Regions from separate parts of the Micromonospora sp. ATLC16 genome, predicted to be linked through region 1. Evidence: riboswitches for the same ligand, from Rfam matches in the RefSeq annotation. Region 1 holds a riboswitch; each other region holds the start of a gene.

The links. A riboswitch is a leader RNA that binds a small molecule or an ion and turns the genes downstream of it on or off. The one in region 1 is predicted to bind cyclic di-AMP.
Region 2: linked by a shared signal. The riboswitch ahead of AC2CHE_RS05450 (C39 family peptidase) and the one ahead of AC2CHE_RS06570 (NlpC/P60 family protein) in region 1 are both predicted to bind cyclic di-AMP.
Region 3: linked by a shared signal. The riboswitch ahead of AC2CHE_RS17390 (coiled-coil domain-containing protein) and the one ahead of AC2CHE_RS06570 (NlpC/P60 family protein) in region 1 are both predicted to bind cyclic di-AMP.

What each region holds. Positions count from the first base shown of each region.
Region 1 covers NZ_JBXUOW010000010.1:15,933-21,749, reverse strand. The annotation lists gene AC2CHE_RS06580 (heterodisulfide reductase-related iron-sulfur binding cluster) at 1-629, shown strand, start outside; gene AC2CHE_RS06575 (C40 family peptidase) at 900-1,895, shown strand; cyclic di-AMP (ydaO/yuaA leader) riboswitch at 2,088-2,222, shown strand; gene AC2CHE_RS06570 (NlpC/P60 family protein) at 2,360-3,394, shown strand; gene dcd (dCTP deaminase) at 3,487-4,065, opposite strand; gene AC2CHE_RS06560 (pyridoxamine 5'-phosphate oxidase family protein) at 4,143-4,679, shown strand; gene AC2CHE_RS06555 (zinc metalloprotease) at 4,748-5,752, opposite strand.
Region 2 covers NZ_JBXUOW010000008.1:2,108-7,924, reverse strand. The annotation lists gene AC2CHE_RS05460 (acyltransferase family protein) at 1-912, shown strand, start outside; gene AC2CHE_RS05455 (hypothetical protein) at 1,853-2,611, shown strand; cyclic di-AMP (ydaO/yuaA leader) riboswitch at 2,889-3,029, shown strand; gene AC2CHE_RS05450 (C39 family peptidase) at 3,257-4,135, shown strand; gene AC2CHE_RS05445 (DUF397 domain-containing protein) at 4,291-4,491, opposite strand; partial or broken gene AC2CHE_RS05440 (helix-turn-helix domain-containing protein) at 4,573-4,930, opposite strand; gene AC2CHE_RS05435 (class I SAM-dependent methyltransferase) at 5,517-5,817, shown strand, end outside.
Region 3 covers NZ_JBXUOW010000039.1:23,400-29,216, reverse strand. The annotation lists gene AC2CHE_RS17405 (heavy-metal-associated domain-containing protein) at 13-222, opposite strand; gene AC2CHE_RS17400 (metal-sensitive transcriptional regulator) at 338-634, shown strand; gene AC2CHE_RS17395 (YibE/F family protein) at 911-2,257, shown strand; cyclic di-AMP (ydaO/yuaA leader) riboswitch at 2,424-2,555, shown strand; gene AC2CHE_RS17390 (coiled-coil domain-containing protein) at 2,559-3,575, shown strand; gene AC2CHE_RS17385 (carbonic anhydrase) at 3,652-4,350, opposite strand; gene AC2CHE_RS17380 (helix-turn-helix transcriptional regulator) at 4,558-4,884, shown strand; gene AC2CHE_RS17375 (hypothetical protein) at 4,982-5,380, shown strand; gene AC2CHE_RS17370 (hypothetical protein) at 5,609-5,817, shown strand, end outside.

The DNA.
Region 1 (5,817 bases):
ACGAGTTCGTCTTCCAGATGCTCGCGCAACAGAATGTCGAAACCCTGAACGAAGCGTTCGAGGGCCGGGAAAAGGCCAAGCGCAAGATCGTCGCAACCTGCCCGCACTGTTTCAACACCCTTGGCAACGAGTACGGCCAACTGGGCGGCGAGTTCGAGGTGGTGCACCACACCCAGTTGCTGGCCCACCTGGTCGCCACCGGCAGGCTCACCCCGGTGCAGCCGGTCGCCGGTGGGGTCACCTACCACGACCCGTGTTACCTGGGGCGGCACAACCGGGTCTTCACCCCGCCACGCGAGGTGCTCGGCAGCGCGATCGAGGGTGAGCTGACCGAGATGCCGCGTAACAGCGAGCGCTCCTTCTGCTGTGGTGCCGGTGGCGCCCGGATGTGGATGGAGGAGCGCATCGGCAAGCGGATCAACGTGGACCGGGTCGAGGAGGCCATGTCCACCGGAGCGAGGACGGTCGCCGTCGGCTGTCCGTTCTGCTCGACCATGCTCAGCGACGGGGTCAACGGCAAGGGTGCCGGCGAGCAGGTCGAGGTGGTCGACGTGGCCAGCGTCCTGCTTCGGTCCGTCAAGCCCGAGCGGGTCGGTGGCACCGGAGAGAGCGCGCCGGTGGCCGGCTGACCGCCGGCCACCCAGCGGGGCGGGCGATACCCTGACAGGGTGCCGCCCGCCCGGTTTCTAATTGACGTGGGTAACTGTTACGAATTGGCCAACACCCTTTGTATGCGTACCGTCGCGCAAAGGTGAATGAGCCGTCGGTCGCCTTGATTCCCCACCTACCGTTCCCTAATGTTGGGCACCGACCGCCATGGGTCGTCTGTCCCCGCCCCTTACCGCTCGCGGGACGCCCGGTGGTCGGTTTCAAAAAAGGAGACGCTGCCGGTGGCAACCATGCCCTCTCATCGTCGTGCGCCAGGGCGATCTCGTCCGGGTGGCCTGCGTAGGGCCGCCCGTGGGCTCGTCGTCCTCGTCGCCGCCGCCGCGGTCGGTGCCGGCCTGCTCGCCGCCCCCGCGTACGCCGAACCCTCGGTCGACGAGATCGAGGCCCAGATCGACAAGCAGTGGCAGAAGCTGGAGCCCACCATCGAGCAGTACAACAAGGTGCGCTCCCAGCTGCGGGTCAACAAGCAGAAGTCGAAGAGCCTGGAGAAGAAGATCCAGCCGCTGGCCCTGGAGACCGAGCTGGCGATGAACCGGGTTGCCGATCTCGCCTCCCGCTACTACATCACCGGCCCGTCCAAGGAGATCGGTGCTGTGCTGCTCAACACCAAGCCGAACGAGCTCGGCGAGCAGATGGCCCTCCTTGATCGGTTGGCGTCACAGGAGCGCCACGAGCTCGAAGGCGTCATGAAGATCCGCAAGAAGTACGACGACCAGAAGGCCAAGCTCGACGCTCTGATCGCCGATCAGGAGGCGAAGCAGAAGCAGCTGGCGGCGAAGAAGAAGCAGATCGACGCCGAGATCAAGCGACTGGAGAAGTCGCTGCCGGTGACCACGGTGAAGACCACCAACTGCCCGACCATCAACGGTGTGGTCAGCGACGCCGCCCGCACGGCCATCCGTACCGCCTGCGCCCAGGTCGGCAAGCCGTACGTGTGGGGTGCCACCGGCCCGAACTCGTTCGACTGCTCCGGTCTGACCCAGTACGCGTACAAGGCCGCCGGCATCTACCTCACCCACTACACGGGTGCCCAGTGGAACGAGGGCAAGGCCGTATCCCGTTCGGACGCCCGTCCCGGCGATCTCGTCTTCTTCCGCAGCGATGTCAGCCACGTGGGGCTGTACCTGGGCAACAACCAGATGGTCCACTCGCCACGGGCCGGCAAGCCGGTGAACGTCTCGCCCATCACGACCATGCCGGTCGCCGGTTTCCGCCGACCCGGCTGAGCCGCCACCAGCGTCGGCTGAGCGGTCGCGCAGGATCGCCCGAGGGCTCCCGGTCAAGTCGACGGGGGCCCTCGTCGTTGTCGGATGTCAGCACCCACAGTGACGGCGCGGTTGTGTTGCGTATCGACGCCGATCGTCCCTACGCTGGGCAATCGTCGGCCGCTGGCAGATCCGCCCACCCCGGGCGGTAACGGTCCGACACCGCCGAATCGCTCGTGAGCGAGCCGGGGAACCAGGTACCCGGGTGAATCCGTGCCCGTCACGGTAGGGCGCCCCTTCCCGCCCGAACCCGTCAGCCAGGCCCTGTGCGCCGAAGTCCTCGGTCGAGCCGAGGCGGAGTCCAGGCGGCGGTCCGGCAATCCCTAACGTGGCCGGCCTTCGCCCGGGCCGACGTAGGCCGGCCAGGGACTTCGGCACCGGGCCTGACCCGGTAGGCGGTATGGGAAGAAGGAGTGCTGAGCCAGGTGGCAGACCAGGCCCCGCGGCCGCCGTCAACGCGTCCGGAACTGTCCGGCCGGCCGACGGCTGCGCCGCGTTTTCGCTGGTATCGCTGCATCCCCGCCGCCCTGGCCGCGACCGCCGTGATGTTGACCGGCGGCGCGGCGGCCGCCTGGGCCGATCCCACGGTCGCCGACATCGAGCGCCGCATCGACGAGGACTGGAACCGGCTCGAACCCGTCATCGAGCAGCACAACGCCACGCGGCAGGACCTGGCCGGCAAGCGACGGGAGGCGGACGCCCTGGCCGCCCGGATCGCGCCGCTGCAACGCCAGGTGGACGAGGCCATGGATCGGGTTGGCAAGCTCGCCGCCCGTGCGTACAAGGGCGGACAGGTGCGGGCCGTCAACGTGCTGCTCGGCAGCCGGTCGCCGGGTGAGGTCGTCGAGCAGCTCGGCCTGCTCGACCGGTACGCCCGGGTCCAGCAGCAGGACGTCCGGCACGCGAGTGAACTGCGCGACGAACTCGTCGCGGCCAAGGCCGGGCTGGACCGCACCGTCGATCAGCTGACCCGCGCCGAGGCCGATCTCGCGGCGAAGCGGCGACAGATCGACACCGAGATCGACAGGTTGCAGCGGCTCCGGCTACGGGCGTACGGGAAGGGCGGCGGTGGGCCGCTGCGGCCGGCGCCCTGTCCGGCCAGCTACCCCGGCAGAGCGGCGGGGGATGCGGTCACCTTCGCCTGCGCCCAGATCGGCAAGCCGTACTCCTGGGGCGCCGAGGGACCCGATGCGTACGACTGTTCCGGGCTGACGCTGGCCGCATGGTCGCGGGCCGGTGTCGCGCTGCCGCACAACGCGGCCAGGCAGCGTCAGGTCACCGCGTCGGTCAGCCGCGGCGCGCTGCGCCCCGGAGACCTCGTCTTCTACTACCGAGACCTGCACCACGTCGGCATGTACGTCGGTGGTGGCTGGGTGGTGCACGCCTCCCGGGCGGGTCAGCCGGTGAAGATGAAGCGGCTGGACAGCAGCCCGGTGCACAGCTTCGGTCGGCCCGGCTGAGATGGCCGGGGCTCGGCGTACCGCCGTAGGATCCGCTCCCGCAGCGAGGCGGGCTCCCTACTGGTGCGCGCAGTAACTCAACGGCTGCGGTGTCACCGGGTGGGCCAGGTGCGCCAGCTCTGCCAGGCGCGACTCGGTGTCGGGCCGCGCTGGCCCTGGTAGCGGGAACCGTAGACGGCCGACCCGTACGGCTGCTCGGCCGGCGAGGAGAGCCGGAAGATGCAGAGCTGCCCGATCTTCATGCCCGGCCAGAGGGTGATCGGCAGATTGGCCACGTTGGACAGTTCCAGGGTGACGTGGCCGGAGAAGCCGGGATCGATGAAGCCGGCGGTGGAGTGCGTGAGCAGGCCGAGTCGTCCCAGGCTGGACTTGCCTTCGAGGCGGCCGGCGAGCTGGTCGCCCAGTGAGATGACCTCCAGCGTCGAGGCGAGCACGAACTCGCCCGGGTGCAACACGAACGCCTGGCCGTCGGGCACCTCGACGGTGGAGGTGAGGTCATCCTGTCGGGTCGCCGGGTCGATGTGGGTGTAGAGGTGGTTGTTGAAGACCCGGAACAGTTTGTCCAGTCGTACGTCGATGCTGGAGGGCTGCACCAAAGTGGGCTCGAACGGTTCGAGCGCCAGGGTGCCCGCCTTGATCTCGGAGACCAAATCACGGTCGGAGAGCAGCATCGCCACACCATAGCTGCCGGTATGCGACACGCGTGTCGGACTACCCGCTTCGAACGTGTGTTCGATAGGATGTCGGCATGGCTTCCTGGTCCGAATTCGCCGCCGACGAGCCTCGACTCGCCGACGGGATCCGCCTTCTCATGCAGCAGTACGGCCCGGGCTTCGGCTACCTGGCCACGGTCCGCGCCGACGGCGGGCCCCGGGTGCACCCGGTCTCTCCGGTGATCACCGACGACGGTCTCTACTGCTTCGTGATCGACTCACCGAAGCGGCGCGACCTGGAACGCGACGGCCGTTACGCGCTGCACTCGTTTCCGCCGGAGGAGAGCGACGACGAGGCGTACGTCGCCGGGCGCGCCCGGCCCGTCACGGACGACGCCACGCTCGCCCGGCTGGCGCTCGCCGCGCGGGCCGCCCCGCACGCCGACTGGCGCCTCTTCGAGTTCACCGTCGACGTGGCGATGCTCGCCCGGCGGGAGCAGTCGGTGGGTGGGCCGAGCGAGTTGGCCTGCCGTCCGGCCGTCCAGGTCTGGCTCGACCCGGCCGGCGCCACACCCCAGGCCACGCGCCCCGTGGCGGCCAGTTCCGGGAGGCATCACCGCCGCGCGGCCTGACCCGTACGTGCCGGTGCCGGCCCCGTTCGACGGAGCCGGCACCTGCCGTACGCGGTGCTGCGCTGGTGCTATGCCGCGCGGTAGGAGTTCCAGGCGTTGTTCATGCGGGTGGCCTGGCCCGAGGTGAACTGGTACATGCAGCCGTCGTACGAGTAGTCCATGAAGTTGGTGATCGGGTCGAGGCCCGAGCTTGAGCAGGTGTCCCGGCCGGTCGGGCAGCCGCTGGCCGGCGAGGCCTCGGCGGGGGTGTCCCCGACCTGGTCGCCGCTGCCCGAGCAGCCGCCCTGGAAGGTGTGGTAGAGGTTCAGCCAGTGGCCGACCTCGTGGGTGCCGGTGTCACCCTGGTTGTAGTTGGTGGCGGTGCCGCCGGGCAGCGATTCGCTGAGCACGACCACGCCGTCCATCACGTTGAGGTTGCGCTGCGGGAAGGTCGCCCAGCCGAGCAGGTTGTTGCTGAGCTCGCCGAGGTAGATGTTGAGCGTCGCCTTGTTGCCCTGCCGCAGCTGGGTCTTCATCTGCCGCTCGGCCGACGAGCCCTGCCGGATCGGGTACCACGACGAGTTGGTCACCCGGTTGATGCTCTGCAACTGGAAGGCGAAGGCGGTCGCTGCGCCACCCGTCGCACCGCTGAACGACTGGTTCAGCACACTGATCTGGGACTGGATCATCGAGTCGGGAATGTTTCCGCCGGCCCGGGTCGTGTCCCGGCGGATCACGTGCACCACCACCGGGATGGTGACCGAGGCGGCGGCGGCCTGTGCGCTCAGCGTGCGTTGGCCAACTCGCTTGGCGCGCTCTTGCAGGATGTCGGCGAACTCGGCCTCGCGCTGGTGTACCTGGGCGAGGGTCAGCTGGTTCGGATCGTGCCCGGCGGCGCCGCCAGCCTTGGCCCGGGCCAGGGTACCCGTCGGATCCTCACACACCTCGTCGGCCGTGACGGCGGCCGCCACCGGGCTCGCGGTCGTGGTGGCGGCCGGCAGCAGGCCGACCGTGGCCACGCCGAGCACCAGTGCGAGCGACGTCGATGCGATGCCGGCCGTACGCCGGTTCAGCAGGACGGGACGCAGTCCCATATGCCCACCTCTTTCTGGCGACGCGACCGGGGGTTGTGTCGCGTCGTGCGGAAAACGTGAGGCAG
Region 2 (5,817 bases), on a different contig from region 1:
TGGTTCGCCGATCCGATCAACCCGGTGGCGGCGCTGGAGAACCTCCTGTTGGTGCAGGCGTGGGACCCCCGGCCCGGCCACTTCTACAGCATCAACAACGTCAGCTGGTCGCTCTCCTGCGAGCTGTTCTTCTACCTGTGCCTACCGCTGGTGCTACCGGCGGTGCGGCGGGCCCGTCCGTGGCTGCTGTGGGCCGTGGTGATCGCGGTGCCGCTGCTGATCCTGGCGCTCTGGCCCGGGCAGGCACTGGTGCCGGAGTCGGATCGCTGGTGGTTCACCCAGGTCTTCCCGCTGGTCCGTTCGCTGGAGTTCTGGATGGGCGTGGCCGCGGCCGAACTCATGCTGCGGGGCCGCTGGCGGGGGCCCCGGCTCCCCGTGGCCAGCCTGATCTTCGTCCTGACCTGGGTGGCGGCCTCCCAGTGGATCCGGGCCGAGTTCTGGGCGGCACTGCTGTCGGCGGCGTACGTCCTGGTGATCGCCGCGGCGGCCGACGCGGACGTGCACGGGCGGCGCTCGCCGTTGCGCTCCCGGACGATGGTCTGGCTCGGCGAGGTCTCCTTCGCGTTCTACCTGGTGCACGTCTTCGTGATCATGACGATCCTGCGCTTGACCGGCGACTGGGGCACCGGCCTGCCCGGCTGGTGGGGTCCGCTCGCGGTGATCGGATTCCTGCTGCTCACCCTGGGGCTGGCCGCTCTGCTGCAGCGGTACGTGGAACAGCCGATGATGCGTCGCCTGGCCCCTTCCCGGCCGCCGCGACCCGGCCCGTCGGACGCGGCGCGTACCGAGTCGCCGGGCGGCGCGGCGCGCTCCGGGCGGTCGGGCGCGGAGTGTTCCGAGGCGCCGGCTGGCCCGTCGGTGGTCGGGCTGCCCCGACAGCGGTCGTCCCGGGACGGTGTGGACCCCGCCTGAGGCGTCGATCATGGCGAGACCGTCCATCACGGACGGCAGGTTAGGGGTATCCTGACCTGCGCGTATCGACGTACCCGGCGACGCGCCGGGCGATTCGACACGCCCGGTGGCTGATGCGTCCCGGGCGGTCGAGGCGGTAGCGTGACGACGTGCTTCCCGCCGCGCCTGTCCGTCCTCTGTGGTGGTTGGCGCGCTGGGCCGCGCGGCTGCTGACCGGGCTCGCGGTCGCCGCCGCCTTCACCCTCGGTGCCTGGGCTCTGCCGGGCCACCCGGCCGCCGCCGACCGGTTCACGGCCACGGCAACACCGATCGAGACCCCCGTGCCACCGACGTCCGCCGGCTGGCACCAGGGCGCACCCGTCGATCTGGCCGCCGCTCGCGGCCAAGCCGCACCCCTCGACCCGGCCACCGCTCTCCAGCTGGCCGTACCGTTCGATCTGGTCGCATGCCTTGACCTGGTCTGCCTGGCGAAGCCTACTGCGCGGTGTGCCGGTGACTCAGCGGACTCGGCCAGAGGTTGCGCGTTGCCGACCGCGCGGGGCGCCGACGATCTCGCCGACCCGGCCGGGGTGTCCGCGACGCAGCCGACGGCCTGTGGTCGGTGCGGGCTGACGGCGCTCGGCAACGTCGCTGCGCGCGTCACGCGGGTCCCGGACGGCCTGTTCGATCTCCCGGGCCACGCCGGCGGCCCCGGTCGGGGGCGTTCGGGCCGCCCGCGCCCCACCGCACGCCTGAACCCCGGCGACCATCCGTCACCTCCGCACCGCTCGGTGCCGCACCCGCGCCGAGCCCCTGCCAGCCCGTTGCCGCCAGCCGCGACGTCGGTGCTCCCGGCACGAGGGGGCACCGCCCGAACGAACCCGCGACCGCGCCGCGACGCCATCCGCGATCCGCTGCCGGCACGGCCACCGTCGCCGTACCGATTTCCCGAGGTGCCGACATGGAGAAGACCGTTCTCTACCAGTTCCTGATCGAGGTGCCACGCGCCGCCGCCATCTGGTCGGTCCTGCTCGTGCTCGCGCTGGGCGTCCTCACCGTGCTCGTGGCCCGCCCGGAGCCGGCCGGTCCGGTGGAGAGACCCGCCGACGAGGACGCGCTCCGTGCCGCGACCGAAGAGGCCGACCTGCGCCGATACGTGGGCGAGGTGGCGGTCGCGGCAGCCGGTGCCGGGCAGAACGCCGAGCGACGGCGTACGGCATGGCGGGTGGCCCAGGCGGAACTGGACCGCGCCTGGGCCGCGTACGACCAGGCGGAGGCCGCCGCCCGGCGGCTGGCCGGCGTCGCCGGACTGCCGACCCCACGCACCCCCCGAACCCCGGCCGAGTACGCGGCCCGCGAGCGCTGGCTGCGCCGGGCCGCGATGGCGGCCCACTGGCGTGGTGACCTGACCGCCCGCCAGCTCAGCGATGTGCTGGCGGGCCGCTCCGGCTGGGACCCCCGGCGTCACCCGGCCGAGCAGGAGGTAATCCTCGCCCGGGTGGTGCGTGACAACCGCCTGGCGGCCCATCGATCGGCCGCCGAGCGGGAGCGGGACCTGTGGCGGGCGGCGGAACTGGCCACCGAGGCGGCCCGCGCCCTCTCCGCCGAGGCGTACGTGGCCGCCGGGCGGCTCCGACCGAACCGGCTGCCCGTCTCCGGTCGGGTCACCGTCGGGCGGCCCGACCTTGTCCCGCGCTGGCGTCCGGCTCGGCTTGGCTGAAATTCCATGAGCTGGGTCACAATGGCCGGAAATTCGGTCACTTTTCGTAGGTGAGGCCATTGCCGCAGCAATCTCCGTCGAGATTTTCACCGGCCGTCCGGTTGCTACCTGAAAGTGCCTGGAATGCCGTCGGTCCCATTGAGCGATGCCAGTTCTTCGGTACCCGAAAATTGCCGCGCCGGATGATGTTTAAGCAGGTCAGGGTGGTTTGGCTTCGAGGTGGCCGACCAGTAATGTCAGCGCGTCCGGTGCGGTAGCCGATCGCAGGAAGCGACGCCGTGCCGACCCGCTCAATCGTGATCTCACGAACCGGGGACCCACAGCGCCACTGGGGTGAATCCGTGAGCCTCGGCTTGCGGTAGGGCGACTTCCCGCCCGAATCCGTCAGCTAACCCGGTCGGCGGTGACGGAAGGAGTACCAACCCTCGTGCAGTCCGATGTGATCCCCCGGTTCCCCCGCCTCCACGGCACCGCGGTGCCCGTGCTCGCTGGCCCGACCGCCGCGAGCTGACCCCGGTCATCGCCACCGCCCGGGTCCTTTCCGGGCGTACCCCTTGAACGGCCTGTCCCGCTCACCCGGGCGGTCGTCGGTGCCCTGCTGCCGACCCGACCGCCGGTGCCGGTGTGCCGTTCTTCCCTCAACCCGTGGAGGAACCGTTGAAGCACACCCTCTCCCGCCGGCTCCGCCGGCGGGTCACCGAACGCCCCTATCAGCTCGTTGTCGGATCCGCCGTGGCCCTCGTCCTGGCCACCGGCACCGGCGCGGCCCTCGCCGGCACCGGGAACACCCCGGCAACCACGCAGGCCACGACCGCCGCCGCCGAAGTGCGCAGTGACACGGAGGTCGCGCCGAGTCAGGCGGAGGTCGCGCCGAGTCAGGTGGAGGTGGCGCCGACGACCGCCGCACCCAGCAGCGCCGCACCCGGCAGTGCCGCGCCGGCCAGCGCCGCCTCGCCGTCACCGAAGGCCACCACGGACCCGGACCTGGTCAGCAAGAAGGCGACACCCAAGCCGCCGGCCTCGAAGGTTCTGGACTACGACCACCAGGCCCAGAGCAACGGCTACTACTGCGGTCCCGCCGCGGTGCGTAACGCGCTAAGCGCCGCCGGTGTCGCGCGTACCCAGGACGCCCTGGCCAGCCAACTCGGCACCACCTTCGCCGGCACCAACTCGGCCGAGGACACCACCCGCGTCCTCAACGCCGTCGTCAAGGGCGACCCGTACGAGACCACGATGATCCGTGGCGGTGCGGCCACCCCGACCCAGATGGATCAGCTCCAGGCGGACGTCGTCGCCGCCGTCACCGACGGGCGGGGCGTCGTGGTGAACGTCGCCGGTTCCGTCACCGACACCGACGGCCGCTGGCACTCGTTCCCCGGGGGCCACTACATCGCCGTGGTCGGCTACCAGGACTCCGGCCGGCTGGTGAAAATCGCCGACTCGGCCGACGCCTCGTACCCGTCGTACTGGATCAGCACCATCGCCCTGGCCAACTGGGCCGCCACCCGCGGCTACTCGGCCTGATCGCACCCGTTCCGCTGCACCCGTTCCGCTGCACCCGGAAGCCCTCGGCCCGCGGGCCGAGGGCTTCCGTTTCCGGTACGTCAAGCGGCGGGGCGTGCTGTGTCGCCAGCTCGCCGTAGCTCGGGTTCGTCGGACGTGTGGGCGGTGTCGCGTCGTCAGGCGTGCGGGGCGTGCCGCTTCGCCAGGCCGACGAAGCCCGCCCAGGCCGCCGGGGTGAAGGCCAGCGTGGCGGCGTCGCGGTTCTTGGTGTCGCGGACCAGCACGATGCCGGGCAGGTTGTCGGCGACCTCCACGCAGTCGTTGCCGCTGGAGCCGCTGCGGGTGGACTTGCGCCAGGTCGCGCCGTTCAGATCCATGGCTTCACAACATCCTTCATGCGCTCGATCGACTGGCGGCCGGACAGTGCCTCGTTGCGCACCGTCTCCCACCGGGACAGCCACCGCGCGGGCGTAGCGCTCGGTCTGGAGCAGGCCCGGCACCGGCGTCGGCTATAACAGCGGAGCTGCCGGGCGTTGTGCTCGGCCTCCAGGTAGGGCAGCAACCACGCCGGCTGGCGCAGCACCTCGGCGGTCCGCAACAACTCCTCGAACATCCCGCCTGTCGCCAGGACCTCGTCCGCCCGCTTCGCGTACGGCCGATCCAGCGGGGGGTGCCCACCTCCACCGCCGACACCAGGGACGCCGAATAGTTCGTACGCCGTCCGAACTCCTCCTGGTTCATGCCCGCGGCCGTACGCAGCCGGCGAAGCTGCGTACGGATCAACTCATGCAGGTCGGAAGGCTGCTCGCGTTCCATGTCCCCTCCACCGGGTCTGTCAAGATCGCCAAGGGGCTGCCCAGGGCCGGATCGGGGCACCCGGCTCCCACCGTGGCCAGCGTCGATGCCTTCCGACCGTAGTGCCGTCCTCACCAGACTGTCACGCAACGGGGCCGCTCCCATCCACAGGGGACGGGGCGGTTCTGTCCCGGGGCCGCCCGAGCGCCTTTTCCTCGCGTCCGGGTGGCCCCTCCGATCGCCGACTGGGAGGTCGATGTGCGTAACCGGATTGCCTGGTACCTGTGCGACGCCGAGGTGCCGCACACCCCGTTACGGCCGATGTGGTGCTGCCGTGCCGACGGGCAACCCTGACCGTGCGGGCAGGCCCGGCTGCTGCTGCGCGTCGAGTACGACGGCAACCTGCCCGGCCTGTCGCGTGGCGCGGGGAGAGCGGGGGTAACGGGAGGCGCGGGGGCGACGCGGTGGTGGGCGTGGCGGCGACCCGACGGTGGGTGCGGTGAGGGCGGCGCGGTAGTGGGTGCGGTTAGGGTGGGAACGGCGGGTGGGGGCGATGCGACGATCAGGGTGACATCGGCCTCGACGTTTACACGTTTGCGGGGGAGCCATGGGGGAGCAGGAGCCGTACGCGGGGCTGGCTACGACGTTCGACACGGCCGCCGAGCTGTACGAGCGGGCCCGACCGGGCTATCCGGAGTCGTTGTTCGCCGACCTGGCCGAGACGACTCGCCTGGTGGTTGGGCCGGCTCGGGTGCTGGAGCTCGGTACCGGCACCGGTAAGGCCACCCGTGGGCTGTTGGCGCGTGGCTGGCAGGTGGTCGGCCTGGAGCCCGGACGGGAACTGGCCGCCGTGGCGCGTCGGGTACTCGCCGGCCGGGGCGACGTGCGCGTGGTGGTGTCGCCCTTCG
Region 3 (5,817 bases), on a different contig from region 1:
CCGCCGACCAGTTCAGGCGTCGGCGAGCTCGTATCCGGCCTCGTCCACGGCGGCACGTACCGCGTCGTCGGACAGCGGCTGGTCGCTGGTGACGGTGACCCGACCGGCGGCCAGATCAACCTGAACGTCCTTGACACCCTCGAGCGCACCGACCTCGGTGCTGACCGCGTTGACGCAGTGTCCGCAGGTCATGCCCTGCACCTGGTACGTCGTGCTGACCATGGCACTCTCCTCACCTCTTCGGAAGGGTGGGTCGACCACCCGCCCTTATACCCGCAGGGGGTATCCTTCGCACCGACCGTACCATACCCCCCAGGGGTAGGTTATCCTTGCCCGCATGAGCACCCCCGCGCCGATCCGTGGCTACACCGCCAGCAAGGATCAACTCCTCGCCCGGCTGCGCCGCGTGGAGGGCCAGGTGCGCGGCATCGAGAAGATGGTCGACGATGACCGTTACTGCATCGACGTGCTCACGCAGATCTCGGCCATTCAGGCCGCCCTGGACAAGGTCGCCCTCGGCCTGCTCGACGGGCACGCCCGGCACTGCATGCACGAAGGCGCCGCCGAGGGTCGGGCCGACGAGATGGCGGCCGAGATGATGGCCGCCGTGGGCCGACTGATGAAGCGCGGCTGAGCCGACCCGCCGACGTACCCCTCGCGACCTGCGTCGGCAGGTCGGGCTGGTTACCATTCGCACACGATGGCCAGCCGAAATCCGTGCCGCGCCGCCCGCGGTCACTGCCGGGCACACGCCTCCACGGTCGTCCCGGGCCAAGCCACAGCTCACGGTACGCAGCCACCCCGCCACGTTCGGGCCATTCAGGCTGCCCTTCCAGATCGCCGGCCGGCAGCACTGAACCGTCTCGCCCGTCGACACGTACTCAGCCCTGAAATCGTTGGGAGACACTGAATGGGCGCCGACCACACCCGTTCCGCTCCGCCCACCCCACCCGGGGTGCGGCGGATTCTCGTCGTGACCGTGGTCCCCCTGTTCCTCGCCACCCTGGTCGCCGCCATCGTGCTCTGGCCTCGGGACGCCCCCCGCCCGGAGGCCACCGACGACGCCCCCCGCTACCACGGCACGGTCATCCGAGTGGTCAGCGAGCCCTGTCCACCCAACCCGGTGGTGCCCGAGGGCACCCCGACGGCCGCGGACGGTCCCTGCGGCACGGTCACCGTCCGGGTCCAGACCGGGCCGGACGCCGGACAGGAGGTGCAGACACCTGTCCCTGCCGGGCCGGGGGCGCCCCACGTCGAGGTCGACGACGACGTCATCCTGGTCTCGCTGATCGACCCTGAGGACCCCTCGATCAGCTCCTACAACATCGCCGAGCACCAGCGCGGAAAGCCGCTGATCTGGCTGGCCGTGCTCTTCGCCGCCGCCATCGTCGCCTTCGGGCGGTTGCGGGGCCTGGCGGCGCTGGGCGGCCTGGCCGCCAGCTTCGCCATCCTGCTGACCTTCGTGCTGCCCGGCATCAGCGCCGGCCAGCCGCCGCTCGCCGTGGCCATCGTCGGCGCCTCGTTGATCATGTTTGTGGTGCTGTACCTGACCCACGGCATATCCGCACAGACCTCGGTGGCCGTGCTCGGCACGCTGGCCAGTCTGGTGCTGACCGGGCTGCTCGGGCTGGCCGCGACCGGGGCCACCCACCTGACCGGATTCGGCAGCGAGGACGCCACCACCCTGTCCATGTTCCGCGCCGACGTCGACCTGCACGGTCTGCTGCTGGCCGGCATCATCATCGGCTCGCTGGGGGTCCTCGACGACGTCACTGTCACCCAGGCCGCCGCGGTCAACGAGCTGCGCCACGCCAACCCGAACCTCTCCCGCCGGGAGTTGTACCGCTCGGCCACCCGGGTCGGGCGGGCCCACATCGCCTCGGTGGTCAACACCATCGTGCTGGCGTACGCCGGCGCCTCGCTGCCGCTCCTGCTTCTGCTGACCGCGGACTCCCGTGCGCTGGGGCAGATCCTGACCAGCGAGTTCCTCACCACGGAGATCGTCCGAAGCGTGGTCGCCACGCTCGGGCTGGTCGCCGCGGTACCGCTGACCACCGCGCTGGCCGCGGTCGTCACCACCGCCGGACGCGGCGACACCGGCGTCCCCAGCGGTGCGTCCACCCCCGTGATTCCCCGGCCGGCGACGGACCGGGCCGAGGCGCTCCGCGCTCTGAGCACCCCACCCAACCGAAACACGTCCCCCGCCGCCCCTTCGGGGTGGCCCGAACCGGACAGGAGCACGGACACCACATGGTGACACCCCTCAACGTGACCGCCCCTGCCAATGCGGCTCGTAATCGTGTCGCTGGTCACGCAGAGCGATTACGAAATGACGCATCTCGTCGGGTTCGGGGCGTAGAAGCACAGATGGACCCTCAGGTAACCTCACTGCCGGTCATCGCCGAAGGCGCGCAGCGGCGCCTGCGGTGCCACCGCCCAATCGCCGCGAGGCGAGCCGAGGACCCGAGTACGTGGGGTGAATCCGCGAGAGCGGTAGGGGCCACTTCCGTCCCGAACCCGTCAGCTAACCCGGTCGGCGGTCGATGGAAGGGAAAACAGTGACGGCACCCCTACGCCGCTGGCTGACGCCCGTGGTGGCCGTGTTCGCCGCGTTCGCCGTGTTCGCTGGTCCGATGCCGGCGCCGGCCGCACCGAACAACCCCAAACCCGCGGAGCACGACGACGACCCGCCGATGCTGAACGATCTGATCGAGGCGACCACCCGGGACTACTCCAAGGCCAAGGCCAAGCTGGAGAAGTCCAAGAAGCGCCAGCTCCGACTGGCGGTTGAGGTCCGTTCCGCCCAGGCCGACCTGGACGCGCTCTCCCCGCAGGTGGCTCAGATCGCCACCCAGTCGTACCGGACGGGCCGGGTCGGCGCGATCGCCATGCTGTTGCAGAGCGGCGCACCCGACTCGTTCATCAACCGCGCGTCGGCACTGGACGAGCTGAACCTGGTCAACGACAAGAAGCTGGGCGAGGTCAACGCGATCAAGCTTCGTGCCGAGCAGGCCAAGCTCGCGCTCGACGCCGAGGTGCGCGAGCAGAAGAAGCTGACCAACGACATGGCGCGCAAGAAGAGTGAGGCGGAGAAGTCCCTCCGGCTGGTCGGCGGTGTCGGCCTGACCGGCGGACTGGTGGACGCCACCTCGCCGGTGGCCAGGATCGCGCCGAACCGGTCCTCGGACGGCGGCTGGAAGCCCGAGTCGTGCAGCCAGAACGACCCCACCACGTCGGGCTGCATCACGCCGCGGACGCTGCACATGTACAAGGAGGTCAAGCGGGCCGGGTTCAACCGGTTCGTCGGCTGCTTCCGACCGGGCGACAAGTTCGAGCATCCCAAGGGCCGGGCCTGTGACTGGTCGTTGCAGAACAGCGGCTTCAGCCCGTGGCACAACAACGACACCCGGATCTACGGCAACAACCTGGCGGCCTTCCTGGTCCGCAACGCCGACCGGCTGGGCATCTACTACGTGATCTGGAACCGGCAGATCTGGTTCGCGGCCACGGAGCGCTGGAGTTCCTACAGCGGCCCGTCCAACCACACCGACCACGTGCACGTGTCACTGCTCTGACCGCCCGACGCGACGCACCGAGGGCCGTCCCGCCAGCCGTGGCGGGACGGCCCTTTCGGTCCGATCACCGAGCGGATCAGGGTGCGGTCGCCAGCGCACCGCCGAGTTCGGCGGGTTCCGCGGCGACCGCCCGCACCTCACCGGCGGCCAGCCGGTAGGACATGCCGACCACCGCACATCGCCCGGCAACCACCTCGGCCGCGAGGGTCGCGGAGGAGGCCAGCATCGTCTCGACCGTCCGGGCGATGTGGATGTCCACGATGCCGTCCAGGTCGTGCACTCCGGCATCCTCTGCCCGGTGCAGACTCGGCACCACGGCGTCGACCACGGCACCCAGATGCCCGGGCGGCGTCGTGGCGGTGGCCAGTGCCTCGCGGGCCGCCTGGACAGCGCCGCACGAGTCGTGGCCCAGCACCACCACCAGCGGCGTACGCAGGACGGCCACCGCGTACTCCACGCTGCCCAGGACCTCCGGCCCGACGGTGTGCCCGGCGGTACGCACCACGAAGAGGTCGCCCAACCCGCGATCGAAGATGATCTCGGCGGCGAGTCGGGAGTCGGAGCAGCCGACGATCACCGCGAAGGGATGCTGCTCGGCCGCGAGGGCGGCCCGTCGTCCAGCGTTCTGGTTGGGATGCCGCAGTGCGTCGGTGACGAACCGCCGGTTGCCGGCGAGCAACTCGGCGAGGGCCCGCTGCGGGGCACCGGGAAGCTCCGCGGTGAACGGCTCACGGTCCGGTCCGGGCTGGGAACCGAGCGTTCCGGGTCGACTCATCCGGCTGCACCTCATCTCTGAGAGGAATGCCTGGTCATCCCGGCCGGCGCTGGTCACGGGCTGCCATCACGGTCACACGCGGGATGACGCACGTCAAGCTTTACGTGATATGTATTTCATGCATCAGTCGACGCTTGCGCTCGACCGAACCGGGGCCGGCAACGACGCGGGCCGGGGCACTCGGACGGCAGGTCATACGATGGCGGCATGGCGAGCACTGAAGAACGGGAAAGCGTGCGGAACTGGACTTTCCTCACGAACCACGCGCACGTCCTGCTCGCCATCGCCCGTAACCCCACCGCCCGGCTCCGGGACGTCGCTACGGAGGTCGGCGTCACCGAACGTGCCGCTCAGGCCATCGTCGCCGACCTGGAGGCAGGCGGCTACCTGCACCGCACCCGGGTGGGCCGGCGCAACGAGTACACCCTCAACCCGGCCGGGCGGTTCCGCCACCCGGCGGAGGCCGACCACCAGGTGGGTGACCTGCTGGCCCTCTTCACCAAGGAGCAGGTGACCAACCCCGCCGACCACTGAGCCGACGGCCCTCCTGATCAGACGACGTGGCGCGCTTCACCCACCCGGAACGATCGCCGCGCTGCGATCACGCCGACGGCGGGATAGGTTGGATCCCGTGTCGTCTCCAGCGTTCGCCCGTCCACTGTGGCCGGCGATGCTGTGCGCACTCCGTGAACTGACCCGGTTGGCGTTGGCGACCCTGGTGCTAGCCGTAGGTCTCGGCGGGGCCGTCACGGCCGATCCGCCGGCCCGGCCCACCGCCATACCACCACCGAGCGCCGCGGTCGTCGACGGTTCGCCATCCACCGCGATGTCGGCCGTCCAGCCCATCGTCGAGCCCGCTCGGGCGGTCGACGCCGGGCAGGATTGGCGGGTCTCGGCGAACAGCGCGCCGCTGTCGCCCGCAGGTGCCGACGCCACGCCGGCCGACGCCACCCGGATCGACCACCGCGTCGCCCCGGTGCCCGCCGTCCGTGCTGGCGAGCCGACCCGGCGCGGCCCACCCACCGGCTGACCGACGCGGTCCGGCCGACCGATCGAGCCAGGTGACACTGCCGCCCGCCGGCCAGGCCCAGCGGCCGGTCGACCTCATCGCGCCACCGCCGCAGTGATCCCGGGACGTCCCGGTGAGTCCGATCCGACCGCCCGGGAACGGCATCAGCCGCGCTCCGGGTAGCCGGCCCGCCGTCACGATCCGCGTCCATCACAGTCGACGACCCACCCCGACCGCGAGGTGTTGATGATGCGTACCGCTCTCTCCTCCGTCCTGCTCGACGCGCCCCGTGCCGCCGCCATCTGGCTGGGCCTGCTCGGCGTGGTGATGCTCGCCGTCACCGGCCTGCTGTTACGACCTCGACTCTTCCGCTTCGACGCCGGCACCCGCATCCGCGAGGCCGCGCTGCCGAGCCGGTCCGACCACGCCGAGCAACGACGTGACCAGGAGCGCTGGGC